DNA from 2 places in the Nocardiopsis sp. NPDC058631 genome. Region 1 is predicted to be linked to the other one. Evidence: riboswitches for the same ligand, from Rfam matches in the RefSeq annotation. Region 1 holds a riboswitch; the other holds the start of a gene.
What was found. A riboswitch is a leader RNA that binds a small molecule or an ion and turns the genes downstream of it on or off. The one in region 1 is predicted to bind thiamine pyrophosphate.
Positions count from the first base shown of each region.

Region 1 (7,065 bases):
CTTCCCGCGGCGGTGTGGAGGACAACAACGTTCGCCCCGGGCTGATTCCGTGCCGCCGGGGGACGAAGGTCCCTTACCAGCCCGAAATTGTCGTTTGCCTCCGTCAACTGAGGTGAGGCATGGCAGAGTGCGGGTAGGACCACCTGAAGGATGGGAGAGGAGCGCACTTGCAACCGTCCTCAACCCCTGCCTCCGAACGCCACCGCTCACCCGCGGCGCAGTTCGCCACCCCCGACCGCCTGTCGGACTACTGGAGGTTCTACTGGGCCGTCGCCGAGGCGCAGATCGCCCGGTGGCTACCCGACACCCCCTCGCGCCTGCTCGACGTCTCCAGCCCCGACTACCAGGGCACCCCCCGCGCGGTGGCCGCCGGCCACGACGTCGTGACCCTGCTGCCCTCCGCCGACATGGCGGTGCGCCGTCCGCTGACCCTCGTCAACGGGCGCGCGATGGTGCCGCGCCCGGCGCGGCGCGGGCGCCTGCGCCACGTCGTCGGGGACTCGGCCTTCCTGCGCAACTTCGCCTCCGAGGCCTTCGACGGGGTGATCGCCGACAACCGGGTGCTCTCCCGCCACCTGGCCACCGAGTCGTCCGTGGCCGAGGTCGCCCGTGTGCTGCGGCCGGGGGGACGGGCCCTGCTGTGCGTGGACTCGGTGGTGCTGGGCATGGCTCTGCTCGCCGAACAGGACTGCTGGCCCGAGCTCAGCCACGCGCCGAGCGCCGACGTGCTCCTGGTCCCCTGGCCCGACGGTTCCATCACCCGGTGCTTCACCGCCGAACAGCTCACCGAGACGCTCGCGGACGCGGGGCTGGAGCTGGAGTGGGTCAAACCCCGCACGGTGCTGTCCGCCTCCACCGTGGAGATGATGCTGGCCCGCGACCCGAGGTCGATGGGGCGCCTGGTGGAGATGGAGCTGCGGGCCACCGAGTCCGACGACTACGTCGGCGTGCACCTGGTGGCCAGCGCCCGCAAACCCGGCTAGGACGTGTGTTCCGGACGGCTCCCGGGCCGGTGGGCGGCCGTCCGGTCGAGGTCGCCCACGCCGCCGAGGCGGAGGCCTCCGCTACAGGGCGGTGAGCGAGGCGACCCCGTTCACCAGGGCGAAGACCAGCAGGACCGGGCCCGCGCCCGCGCCGGTGGCGAAACTGGGGGCCAGGTCGCGGCGGTTCGCCCAGCGCACCGCGAGGAACGGCCACACGGTCAGCAGCGCAGCGAGTACGTACAGGCCGGGGTCGGCCAGGACGGGCGCGAGCGGGAAGAAGTGCACGCCCACGACCAGGCACACCCACGGAGCGAGGTACGCGCTCCGTCCCAGAGCCAGCAGCACGATCACGCCGAGCAGGGCGACACCGAACTCGATGCCGAGGACGAGGAGGTACAGGTCCATCCCGCCCTCGCCGGACAGGACGGAACCGCTGTCCCAGTGGAGCCAGGACGTGACACCGCCGAACACCGCGAGGAGCAGGCCCACGGCCGACCCGCCGCCCAGCCACCACGTGGCCGGTCCGGCCGGGGGCCGCTCCTGAGCCCATCCGAACCACGCCGAGGCGAAGAAGCCGAAGACGGCGGTGGTCATGGCGGCGTCGCGGACGAAGACGTCCATGGGACCTCACAGGTGGGGCGGGGGTAGCCGGGGGACACGTCAGCCTTCCACACGCCGCGGGCGGCCCGCCCTCCGGTGTGCCGGAGGGCGGGCCTGACGACGGACCCCGTGTGACACTCCCTACTCGGCGAGTGGGAGGTACACGCGGTTGCCCTGTTCGGAGAACTCGGTGGACTTGTCGGCCATACCGCGCTCGATGGCGGCGACGGTGTCCAGCCCGTGTTCCTCCGCGTAGCGGCGCACGTCCTGGGTGATCTTCATGGAGCAGAACTTGGGACCGCACATGGAGCAGAAGTGCGCGGTCTTGGCCGGTTCGGCGGGCAGGGTCGCGTCATGGAAGGACTGGGCGGTCTCCGGGTCCAGCGCCAGGTGGAACTGGTCCTGCCACCGGAACTCGAACCGCGCCCGGGACAGCTCGTCGTCCCACTCCTGTGCCCCGGGGTGCCCCTTGGCCAGGTCCGCGGCGTGCGCGGCGAGCTTGTAGGTGATGACGCCGGTCTTGACGTCGTCACGGTCGGGGAGCCCCAGGTGTTCCTTGGGGGTGACGTAGCAGAGCATCGCCGTGCCGAGCCAGCCGATCTGCGCGGCACCGATCGCCGAGGTGATGTGGTCGTAGCCGGGGGCCACATCGGTGGTCAGGGGGCCGAGCGTGTAGAACGGAGCCTCTCCGCAGAGCTCCTCCTCCAGTCGGACGTTCTCCGCGATCCTGTGCATGGGGACGTGCCCGGGGCCCTCGACCATCACCTGCACGTCGTGCGCGCGGGCGACGTGGGTGAGCTCACCCAGGGTGCGGAGCTCGGCGAACTGGGCCTCGTCGTTGGCGTCGGCGATCGACCCGGGGCGCAACCCGTCTCCGAGGGAGAAGGTGACGTCGTACTCCCGGAGGATCTCGCACAGCTCCTCGTAGTGGGTGTACAGGAAGCTCTCCCGGTGGTGGGCCAGGCACCAGGCGGCCATGATGGAGCCGCCGCGCGAGACGATGCCGGTGACCCGGCGGGCGGTGAGCGGCACGTACCGCAGCAGCACCCCTGCGTGCACGGTCATGTAGTCCACGCCCTGCTCGCACTGCTCGATGACGGTGTCCCGGTAGACCTCCCAGCTGAGCTCGGCCGGGTCGCCGTTGACCTTCTCCAGCGCCTGGTAGATGGGGACGGTGCCGATCGGGACGGGCGAGTTGCGCAGGATGCGCTCCCGGGTCTCGTGGATGCGCTTGCCCGTGGACAGGTCCATGACGGTGTCGGCACCCCAGCGGGTGGCCCACACCATCTTCTCGACCTCCTCGGGGACGGAGGAGGTGACGGCGGAGTTGCCGATGTTGGCGTTGATCTTGACCAGGAAGTTCTTGCCGATGATCATCGGCTCGGACTCGGGGTGGCACCGGTTGGCGGGGATGACCGCGCGGCCGAGGGCCACCTCGGAGCGGACGAACTCGGGGTCGACGCCCTCGCGTTCGGCCACGAAGCGCATCTCGGGGGTGAGGGTTCCGGCCTTCGCGCAGGCGAGCTGGGTGACCGCGCCGTCGACCGGAGGCCGGCCCCCGGACCAGGTACGGCGGGTCGGGGGGAGGCCCCGGTGGACGTCGACGGACACGGTGTCGTCGGTGTAGGGGCCGGAGGTGTCGTACAGATCGAAGTGGCTGCCGTTGCTGAGTCCCACCCTGCGCCGGGGCACGCGCAGTGTGTGTCCCTCGGGGGTCACGACCTCGCGATAGACCTTGGATGATCCCATGATGGGCCCTGTGGTCACCTGGTGGCCGTCGGTACTGGAACCGCTGGTGGAACTGACGTCACGGCCGTCGGTAGCCGTCATGGCATGCCTCCCTACGTCGGAATTACCCGAACAGGTTCTGCGGTCGGCGACACCGTCGAGTCGCCCTCTCAGCCCGCCATGGCGCGAGCTCCCGCGTTGCGTATTCACATGTGTGGGCACGTCGAACGTGCCGCGGCACCTCGATCCCGGTGCCGGGGCCCTGGGGCCCCGCACACCATACACAGGAGGGACCCTGGCGTGTCCACCGTTCCGGGGGTCAGAAAAGTGTCCCCGGTTCGCCGCCCCCGGTGTCGGCGAGGGGTTCGAGGAGGTCGGGCCGGTTGTTCTTGATGGTGTTGACGTCGGTGGACACCTCGTCGACCGCGAACCGGTCGACGGGGGTCTCCCCCAGCAGGTGCGCCAGGTCGTCCGCGCCCGAGGCGGGGTCCAGCCAGACGTCCCAGTCCTCGGGCGGTACGACGACCGGCATGCGCTCGTGGATGTGGGCGAGCGCGGGCGCCGCCTCGGTGGTGATGACCGCGCAGCTCCACACCCAGGCGGCCGGGTCGTCCTCGGCCGCCTCCGGGTCGCGCCAGCGCTCGAAGATGCCCGCCAGCGCCAGGGGCCGACCGTCCCGGTAGTGGATGGAGTAGGGCTTCTTGTCGGCCTTGGCCTTGCGCTTCTTGTGCTGGGGGTCGGTCGCGGGCGAGGTACTGGCCTGCGTGGTCCCGTCCTTGGCGACGAGCTGCCACTCGTAGTAGGCGTCGGCGGGCAGCAGGCACCGTCGGCGGCGGTACGCGGTACGGAAGGCGGGCTTGTCCGCGACGGTCTCGCCTCGCGCGTTGATCATCCGGTAGCCGACGTTGCGGTCCTTGGCCCAGGAGGGGACCAGGCCCCAGCGCAGGGTGTGCAGGGACCTGGGGCCCCGGGGGCCCTGGTCGTCGGCCCGGGGCGGTGGTCCCAGCACGGCGTACACGGGCCTTCCGGGCGAGATGTTGTAGTCCGGCTCCAACTCCTCCAGGGGCGGCCACGACGCGGCGGGCGCATCCTCGGGGAGGGTCTGCTCGGGCAGCTCGAAGGCGAGCCGCAACTGGTGCACGTTCCGGGACTGGGCATAACGACCGCACATGTGCCCGATACTACGGCGTGGCCCCGTCAGTCCCCCGCGAGACACCGGCGTGGGCCGGGCGCCCCTGCGGCGGCCTCCGGGCTGCCCGGCTCACCACTGGGGGTCCCTGGGCGCCCGGGGCCCTCTGCGCCGGCGGGGCCGGGCGGGAACGTCCCGGACGGCCGCGTCGGATCCCCCGCTCCGTGCGGGGGCGCCGCCGCGCCCACCGCCCGCGGAAGCGCCGTCCGCACCGCTCCCCCGCCAGGCCCGGACCAGGCCGACCAGAACGGCCAGACCGCCCAGCGGCCCGAGGGTCCACGGCGCCCAGGAGTCCAGGGCACGCAGCAGGACCGACCGGACACGGGCCTGCTCCGCGTAGCCGGAGACCTGGTTGTCCGCCATCACCAGTTCCGTGTACAGCAGCGGCACCTCACCCCCGCCGTCCTGCGGCCGCAGGGTCTCCGCACGGGTCTCATGGGCGTTGACCACGATTCCGCTGACAGGTTCCACCCAGAAGGTACGGCTCACCTCCAGCCAGCGTGTGGCGGTGACCGTCCCGGAGGCCCCCTCCCGGAACAGGTCGGCGGGCACCGGACGCGCCGACTCCGGGACCTGGGCGGCCTCGACCCACTGGCTGTACCGGCGTACCGGGACCCCGGCGACCTCCTCCCGCTCCTGGAACTCCAGCATCGGCGCCGAGCGCACCTCCGCGTCGTAGAACGGGTGGTCGCCCTCCGGCGCCCCGGGCGGCCAGGAGTACACCAGGCCGGCCTGGCGGACCGCGCGGTCGCCGTCGACGTGCTCGCCGCAGCAGTTGACGGCCCTGCCGGTCTCCCGGTCCACGATGACCCGCCGGCTCCAGTGGTCGATCATCCGGTCGGGGACCGAGGCGTCCACGGACACCTCCCACGCCGACCAGTCCCCGCCGTGGGCGGAGCCGTCCACACGCGTGACCCGGGTGAGTTCGGCGGCCTCCACCCACGTCCAGGTGGACGTGTCGAGGTAGCCGGCGTCCTCGTCGACCATCCTGACGTCGAACGCGGTCTCCGCCGGCAGCAGGGCGATCCGCTCGTGCACGTACAGCGGCAGCAGGGCGGCGAGTGTCAGCAGGAACGCACCCAGGGCCACCAGGGCGGTGCCCCGTGGCAGGGAGCGCCCGGGGGTGCTCGCGGGCCCCACCTGGCTGTCGGACTCCGCCCCGGCCTCGGTCACGCTCATGTTCGGGCCTCCTCCGGGTCGGACTCCCTCAGGTCGTCGTCGGGCTGCGCCTCTTCCTGGCCGTCCGGCGCCCGGTCCGCCGCGGACCCTGGTGCGGAGGCCTCCTGTGAGGCCGGGGCCGTCGCGGGCGCGCGGACCGACGGCGGGTCGGCGTCGGCGGGGTCGTCCTCGCCGCGCTGCCCCAGGGCCAGGACGAGCCTGGCCGGCGCGGGCAGGCAGAGCAGCTGGGCGACCCAGCCGCGCAGCGCTCCCCCGAACGTCTCCGTGACGTCGTGGAAGGGCATGTACAGGGCCAGGTGGGTGCCCACGGCCATGGACAGCCCTGCCAGACCCAGCGCCACCACCGGTGGCCACGGTCCGGCCAGGTGGGGCAGCAACCGGCCCCCCATCGACGGGCGTCCCGGTTTGGCGTGGCGCAGGCGCCGGGGCGCACGACGGCCCAGCCACCACATGCACAGCAGGATCAGGCCGACCAGGGCAGCACCCGCCCAGCCCGCGACCCAGACACCGTAGGCCAGTCCGAGCGGCAGCACCGCCCAGCGGTTCAGCCGCCCGGACCCCGCCGAGGGCAGCGCCCGGGAGCCGCGCGGGGGCGAGGTGCGGACGGTACGCCCGCCCGGCAGGAGCCGGCGGGGCCACAGGGCAGCCACCACCAGCACGGCGGCCAGGCCCGCGCCCACGGCGAGGGCCCGGTGGTAGGCGGTGTCGGGCGTGTACGTGAGGGTGACCGTCCCCGCGCTGTCGGCGGGCAGGACCCACGCCTGCTTCCACCCCTCCAGGCGGATCGGCTCCAGTGGCCCGTCCGCGCCCTCCAGGACCGCCCGCCAGCCCTCGTTGAAGTTCTCGTTGACGACCAGGAAACTGTCCTCGTCGACGTCCACGTCGAAGCGTCGCTCTCCGGGGCCCCACTCGTGCAGGGCCTCCACCTCGGCCGTGGTGACCTCGGCCCGGTCCGCGGCCGGCTCGGCGGAACCGATGAGGGCCGAGCGCACCTCGTAGCGGTTGCCCGGGTCGACCACGACCCGGTTCCCGCCCTCGACCAGGTCCAGGTCCGTGCAGCTCTCGTAGCGCAGCGGCCGACCGGTGAGCTGGTCGGCGAGGGTCCCCTCGCTGATCCGCGTCTCCACCCGCTGCTCGTTGACCCGCAGCGTGGGGCCCAGCCCGCAGGCGGTGGAGGCATCGCCCTCCGGCAGCGGGTCCACCGGCTCCACACCGGGCAGCTCGACGGTGCCGATCTCCAGGGCCTGTCCCTCGGGGCGCTCGAACGTCACCCGCAGCGACGACGCGGTGAACTCGGCGAAGTCCACCCGGCCGCTACCGTCCAGCCAGCCCTCGCGGACGGTGTCGCCGCCCTCGACGGTCACCCGGATCGGCCGCATCACGCTG
Region 1 is NZ_JBHXQY010000107.1:4,713-11,777, forward strand. Features, by position in the region: gene ACFWTE_RS25640 (class I SAM-dependent methyltransferase) at 168-983, shown strand; gene ACFWTE_RS25645 (hypothetical protein) at 1,065-1,604, opposite strand; gene thiC (phosphomethylpyrimidine synthase ThiC) at 1,725-3,413, opposite strand; TPP riboswitch at 3,407-3,518, opposite strand; gene ACFWTE_RS25655 (SOS response-associated peptidase) at 3,631-4,482, opposite strand; gene ACFWTE_RS25660 (DUF3068 domain-containing protein) at 4,573-5,679, opposite strand; gene ACFWTE_RS25665 (alpha-(1->3)-arabinofuranosyltransferase) at 5,676-7,065, opposite strand, start outside.

Region 2 (7,065 bases), on a different contig from region 1:
CTTGAGCCTCTGCACGAGCCCGTCGGACATCTCCGTCGGATCGCTGGTCACGGCCGCGACCAGGCCGGGGAGGGCGATGGCGAGCAGGCGCACCGCCGCACCCAGTGCGCCCTCCGCCCCGTGCTCGCCGTACAGGTAGTTGACCAGGCCGTTGGACAGACCCATGAGCAGGAACGGACCGCCCAGGACGAGCAGCGTGCGCCGGTCGATCCCGCTGAACGGCAGGAGCAGCAGCACACCGGCCAGGACCACGCCTCCGGTGACCGCGTCCACCGCGGGGATCAGACCGATCCCCAGCACCAGGGCGGCCAGCAGCTTGGCCGCAGGGTTGAGCCGGGCGAGCCAGTAGCGCGCTCCCCCGTCCTGCGGCACGTCCAGGGTCAGGGCGTCGCCACCCGTCCCGTTCCGGTCCTGCGACGCACTCATCCGCCCACCTCCCCCGTCCCCGCGACCGTGTCCGGGACCGCGCGGCCCTCCGCCACGCGCACGCGCACGTCCGCGAGGTGCCGCAGGAGCAGTTCGTCGTGGGTGGCCATGACGACGGCCCGCCCCTCGGCCCTCAGCGCCCCCAGCAGCTCGACCAGCTCCGTCCACGTCCGGGTGTCCTGGCCGAAGGTCGGCTCGTCCAGGACGAGGACGTCGGGCGCGTGCGAGGGGCCCGAGCTCAGGGCCGTGGCCACCGACAGCCTCCGCTTCTCACCGCCCGAGAGGGTGTAGGGGTGGACGTCGGCCAGCCTGGTCAGGCGCAGCCGCTCCAACAGCTCGTCCACCCGGCGCTCCGTCTCCGCCTCGCCCGCCCCGGCCCGCCGCGGCGCGAAGCGCAGCTCGTCCCGCACGGTTCCGGTGACGAACTGGTCCTCCGCGTGCTGGAACACGGTGCCCACGTGCCGGGCCAGGAGCCGTGCGGGCCAGCGCACCAGCGGGCGGCGGTCAGCGCCGGCCAGGGGGCCGCGCGGAAGGACCTCGCCCCGGTGGGGTCGGGACAGCCCCGCCACCAGTGACAGCAGCGTGGACTTACCCGCCCCGTTGGGCCCGGTCAGGGCGGTCGCGGTACCGGCCGCGACCACGAGGTCCACGCCGTCCAGCACCACCCTTCGCGGCGCGGCGCGCATGCCCAGTTGGAAGGGGGTGCGCGCCGCGACGCCCACGGCCTCCAGACGGGGGCCGCCGCCCGGGGCGGGGGCCAGGTCGGGCACGGGGCCGTTCCCCGGGATCCACACTCCCCGCTCCGCGAGGGAGCGCCCGTGCTCGGCGAACACGGCGGAGGGGTCGCCGTCGGCGATCACACCGCCGCCGGGTTCGACGACCACGACCCGGTCCACCAGACCGACCACGTCCGCGACCCGGTGCTCGACCAGGACCAGGGTCGCCTCCGTCTCGGCCAGCAGGCGTTCCAGGACCCCGCGCACCAGCGCGGCACCGGCAGGGTCGAGGTTGGCGGTGGGCTCGTCCAGCAGGAGCAGGCGCGGCCGCATCGCGAGCGCCCCGGCGATGACCAGCCGCTGCTTCTCACCGCCCGACAGGGCGCCGGTGGAGTGGCGCCGCCCGTACGGGAAGCCGACCGAGTCCAGCGCGTGGTCCACCCGGGGCCAGATCAGGCTGGGGTCCACCCCCAGGTTCTCCAGGCCGAAGGCGACGTCGTCGCCCGCGCGGGCCATCACCAGCTGCGTCTCCGGATCCTGGCCGACCAGGCCGACCGCGCCCCGGCTCCGGTCGGCGGGGCGGCCGTCGACCAGCAGTGTCCCCTCCTGGTCTCCGTTGAGGGCGCTGTCGGGGCCGGTGAGCCCGGCCAGGGAGTGCAGCAGGGTGGACTTGCCCGCTCCGGAGGCTCCGAGCAGGAGCACGCGCTCACCGGGCTCGACCGTGAGGTCGACCCCGCGCAGCGCGTACGTGTCGCGGCCGGAGTGGCGCCAGCCCCAGCCGGACAGCTCGACACGAGCGCCCCGACCCCCGGTGGACCGTGCGGCGGGCGGTGCGGTCGGGTGCTGCGCGGTCGCCCCGGCGGGACCGCGGCGGTTGTGGTCGGCCACGGGTCAGCCCTTGGCCGACGGGAAGGGGGCCAGCGCGCCGGACCTGGCCAGGGCGGTGGTGAGGAGCCGTGCGCCCACTCCCGCGATGACCGCCGCGCTGATCACGACGATGACGCCGTAGACGACCTGGAGGTGCAGGGGCCAGGCCACGTTGTAGGCGATGTTGTCGCGGATGGCCGGGGAGAGGCCGGCGACGGCCGCCGCGAGCACGGCCACGCCCATGCCCCAGCGCCGGTAGCCGAAGGCGAGGAAGACGAGCTCGGGAAGGATGCCCTGGAGCGTTCCGTCGAGGATCACCGTGACCCCCCACTGGGTGCCCAGGACCGCCGACACAGAGGAGGCCGCGACCGAGGTGAGCAGCGCGGCGCCGGGCTTGCGGATGATCAGCCCGCCGAGGACGCCGGAGAGCAGCCACATGCCGTAGACCACCGCCTGCGCGGGCGGGAACCCGACGAAGAGCGGCGTCGTGACCGACCAGACGATGTTCCAGAGCCAGAAGACGACGCCGACGGCGACGCCGATCACGGCCGCCACGACGATGTCGACGGTGCGCCAGCCGCGCAGCTGTCCGAGGAGGTCACGCCAGAAGCCGGTGCGGCGGGGTTCGGTACTCATCAGGTGGTGTCCCTTCGTCGGGGTGGACGAGGGCCCATGTGGCCAAGAGCGGCGCCGGACGGCACCGCGCGCCGGGGGGTCCCGGTTGCGCGGGAGCACGCCTTCCGGAGACGGGTTCCTACGACTTCCTTCGCTGGCATGACCCAGATCAGGTGTGTAAGGGTCTGCGGCCTGGGCCGCACTCTCAGCGCTCACGCGCTCCCCTGTCGGTTTCACTCCATTATGCGTCAACAACGAGGGCCGTGGGGTGTTTCCTCCCCACGGCCCTCGTCCGCGCCCGGGACACCGAGCGGTCCCGCCTCCCCGCGGAAGCGGTCAGGCGTCGTCGTCCTCCTCGTCGCCCCCGCCCCTGGGCGGCTTCGCCGACGGGTTGCCGTACGCCTTCGGCGACGGGCCGAAGCTCTCCGCCGGGAGGTCGGCCGTGGCCTTGCGCATGGTGGCCTGCCAGATGGGGCCGGGCAGCGTGCCGCCGTAGACGATGCCGTAGTAGCGCCCGCCGATGGTCACGCCCTGGAGCGGGTTCTCCTCACCGCCGCGCATGTCGCCGACCACGACCGAGGAGGCGAGGTTCGGCGTGTGTCCGGCGAACCAGGCGTAGGCGGCGTTGTCGGTGGTGCCGGTCTTGCCCGCGGCCGGGCGTCCGAGGCCGAGGCCGTTGGCGGTGCCCCCCTTGAACGTCTGCTGGAGCAGGTGGTTGACCCCGTCCGCGACGTCGCGTCGGATCCTGCCCTCCTCGCACTCGCTGCGGACCTCGACCTCCCGGGTGCCCTCCTCCCCCTCACGGCCGATCCGCACGGACGTCACCGGGACGGGCTCGCAGTAGGTGCCCCGGGCGGCGAAGGTGGCGTACGCGTTGGCGACGGTCAGCGGGGACACCTCCTGGTCGCCCAGGGTGAAGGAGCTCCAGACCTCCAGCGGTGCGCCGTCGGCGCGGTGGATGCCCACCCGTTCGGCCATCTCCGAGGTCTCGCAGAGGCCGACACGCTTCTGGAGCTGCGCGAAGTAGGTGTTCACCGACCCCTTGGTCGCGCTGATCATGTTGTGCTCGCCGCCGTCGCTCTCCCCGGCGTTGCTCACGCTCCACCCGGACATCACGCCGCCGTCGCAGTTCTTGAGCCCCCCGACCGAGACGCTCTTGGGCGAGGAGAAGCTGGTGCCGTAGTCCAGCCCGGAGTGCAGGGCCGCGGCCAGGGTGAACGTCTTGAACGTCGACCCCGCCTGGTAGCCGAGCGAACCGCCGGCCTCGCTGTCCACCGCCAGGTTGATGGAGGTCGTGCCGACCTCCTCGTCGTCGAAGCCGTAGCGCAGGTTCTGCGCCATGCCCCTGATCCGGCCTGTGCCGGGCTCGACGACCGCCTGGGCGGCGAACTTGGTGGACTCCTCCGCCGGGACGTACTTCTCGATGGCCTCCTCCGCGGCCCGCTGCACGTCGTTGTCGAGTGTGGTCCGCACGGTGATGCCGCCCTTGGTGAGCGCCTCCTCGCGCTCCTCCTGGAGCTCACCGAGCACGTTGGAACCGCGCAGCCAGCGCATGACGAAGTCGCAGAAGAACGGCTGCTCCCCGTGGTAGCAGCTGCCGCCGCGCTCGGTCGGGTCCAGGGCCAGCCCCCTGCTCCCGTGCTCCTCGACCTCCTCCGCCTCCAGGTGACCGGTCGCGCCCATCCGCTCCAGCACCAGGTCGCGTCGTTCGCGCGCGGCCTCGCGGTTGGTGAGCGGGTCGTAGTAGGAGGGGCTGCGCACGAGTCCGACGATGGTGGCGGCCTGCGCCGGGTCCAGGTCGGCGGCGGAGACGGAGAAGTAGCGCTGGGCCGCCACCTCGATGCCGTACGCGCCCGCCCCGAAGTAGGCGAGGTTGAGGTAGCCCTCCATGATCTCGTCCTTGGTGAGGCGGTCCTCAAGGGCGATGGCGTGGCGCAGCTCCAGCAGTTTGCGTCCCAGGGTCTGCTCGCTGGCGCGCTCCACCTCCTCCTCGGTGGAGGCCTGTTCGATGAGCAGGTTCTTGACGTACTGCTGGGTGATGGTGGAGCCGCCCTGGGTGTCCCCCTGCGCGGTGCGCATGGCGGCGCGCAGGACTCCGCGCAGGTCCAGCCCGGAGTGCTCGTAGAACCGGTCGTCCTCGACGGCCATGAGCGCGGCGGGCACCCACGGGCTGATCGCGTCCAGGGGCACCACCTCGCGTTCGCGGTCGGCGACCTCCGCGATCGGGTTGTGGTCGACGTCGGTGAGGAGCACGCGCTCCGCCACCGGTGAGACCTTCAGGTCGCTGGGCAGGGCCATGAACGCGGCGGCCGTGTCCCTGCCGACGAGCCCCAGCCCGCCCACCCACGGCATGACCAGCGCGGCGACCAGCAGTCCGGCGACGGCGCCCATCCCCGTGAGCCGCCGGAGCGCGTCCTTGCGCTCCTCGGCGGTGCCCTCTCCCTGCCCGTGCCCGTCCCCGGCGCCCCAGGACGACACCCGGTCCCTGAGCGCGCCCACCAGGGGCAGGGCGAGCAGGTCGGTCCGCCTCTTCCGGCGCGGCGCCTCGGACCCGCCCTCCGCGTCGGGCTCCGGAGCGGTGGGCCGGTCACCGGCACCGGGTTGCGACGCGTCGGCCCGGTCGTCGGAGCGGCCCACCTCCCCCGCCTCCCCCGGGTGCCCCGGCGCCCGGTCTCCGCCCCGGTCCCCCTTCTCCTGCGGCGGACCGTCCTGGTTCGGCTCCGTCACGTCGCCCCCCCCTCGGCCGTGTGACGCCCTGACCCCGCCTCGCGCGGACAGGGCACTGCACCGTCCACGCTCGCAGAGGAGCCGTAAAGCCCGTCGTGCCGAATCCGGCGTGTCACCGAAAAGCTTGCCCAATCCGTGGCAAAGCGCCCGGATCGAACGCACCCACGGAACGCCGCACAGCCGGGGCACGCCCGGCCCGCGCCGGGCGAATCCGCACCGGTACGCGGACTCCCGCGGCGACAGGCGTCCGAATGCGAGACAAAAGGTTCCCCTGTGGTCATTCAGGAACGCGGGAATGTCCGGAATACGTCCCGACACCCATGGGGTGCATTCGGTGATCCCTACCCACCACCGCGCACCGCCCAACATGACCGATCAGTTTTCCGTCCTTTCATCTCAGATCACCCGAAAACAACTACAGAGGCTCCTGAATCAGGTGTCTTCTTATGGCTGATTTGCGAGGTTTACCCAGGCGAAACCTGACAAATACCAGGCCCAGGCACCTAGGGCCAGTGTGAGGAGAGTCACATTAATTATCCGGCCTCGACACTCCGCCAAACACCACAAGAGGGCAGACGATAGACAGCGGGGTGCACCGAAGCCGCAATCCGGACAGTTTTAGATCCGCCTCTTCGTTAACTCCGTCTTGCGTTGCATTAACACCAGGTTATTTCTTCCTTCCGCAAGAAAAATCGATACCCACATCGCCCGAACCACGACAATGACGGTGTAGCCAGTGATCGGACGCCTGCCCATCCTCGACATCTCTCCAGACAACGACCTCGGCCCGGTGAAAGCGGTACCCGGAGAACGCTTCACCGTGGGCGCGACGGTCATCCGCGAGGGCCACGACTCCCTTGCCGCCGGAGTCGTCGTGTACTCGCCCGAGGGGCGCCGCGAACGCCTCGTGCCCATGCGTGAGTACGCGCCCGGTACCGACCGCCACGAGGCCGAGATCAGCCTCCCCCACGAGGGGGTGTGGTCGTTCTCGGTCGAGGCGTGGACCGACCCCTTCACCACCTGGGACCACGCCGCCCGGGTCAAGCTGCCCCTCGGGCAGGACACCGAACTCGTGCTGGAGGAGGGCGCTCGCCTGCTCGCCCGCGCCGGCCGCCGCGTCCCCCGCACACCGGTTCTCACCCGGGCGGCCAAGGTGCTGCGGGACACCACCAGGGATCCGCTGGACCGCTTCGCCTCGGCGCTCACCTCCGAGGTCCTGGCCGAGATGGAACGCCACCCGATCCGGCGACTCGTCACCAGGTCCCGGCGCACCGGCGTCGTCGTGCACCGCGAACGGGCGCTCTTCGGCTCCTGGTACGAGTTCTTCCCGAGGTCGGAGGGCGCCCAGCTCGGCACCGCCCCCGGGCAGCAGCGCTCCGGGACCTTCGCCACCGCCGCCAAACGCCTGCCGGCCATCGCCGGGATGGGCTTCGACGTCGTCTACCTGCCTCCCGTGCACCCGGTCGGCACCACCCACCGCAAGGGCGCCGGCAACACGCTGTCCGCCTGCCCCGGCGAGCCCGGATCGGTGTGGGCGGTCGGCTCGGCAGACGGGGGCCACGACGCGGTCCACCCCGACCTGGGCACGATCGCCGACTTCGACGCGTTCGTCGCCGAGGCCGCCGAGCACGGTCTGGAGATCGCCCTGGACCTGGCCCTCCAGTGCTCCCCCGACCACCCGTGGGTCACCGAGCACCCCGAGTGGTTCACCACC
Region 2 is NZ_JBHXQY010000074.1:12,178-19,242, reverse strand. Features, by position in the region: gene ACFWTE_RS21755 (energy-coupling factor transporter transmembrane component T family protein) at 1-426, opposite strand, end outside; gene ACFWTE_RS21750 (ABC transporter ATP-binding protein) at 423-1,928, opposite strand; gene ACFWTE_RS21745 (ECF transporter S component) at 2,034-2,645, opposite strand; TPP riboswitch at 2,754-2,860, opposite strand; gene ACFWTE_RS21740 (transglycosylase domain-containing protein) at 2,961-5,102, opposite strand; gene ACFWTE_RS21735 (maltotransferase domain-containing protein) at 6,088-7,065, shown strand, end outside.
Region 2: another riboswitch for thiamine pyrophosphate. It lies ahead of ACFWTE_RS21745 (ECF transporter S component); the one in region 1 lies ahead of thiC (phosphomethylpyrimidine synthase ThiC).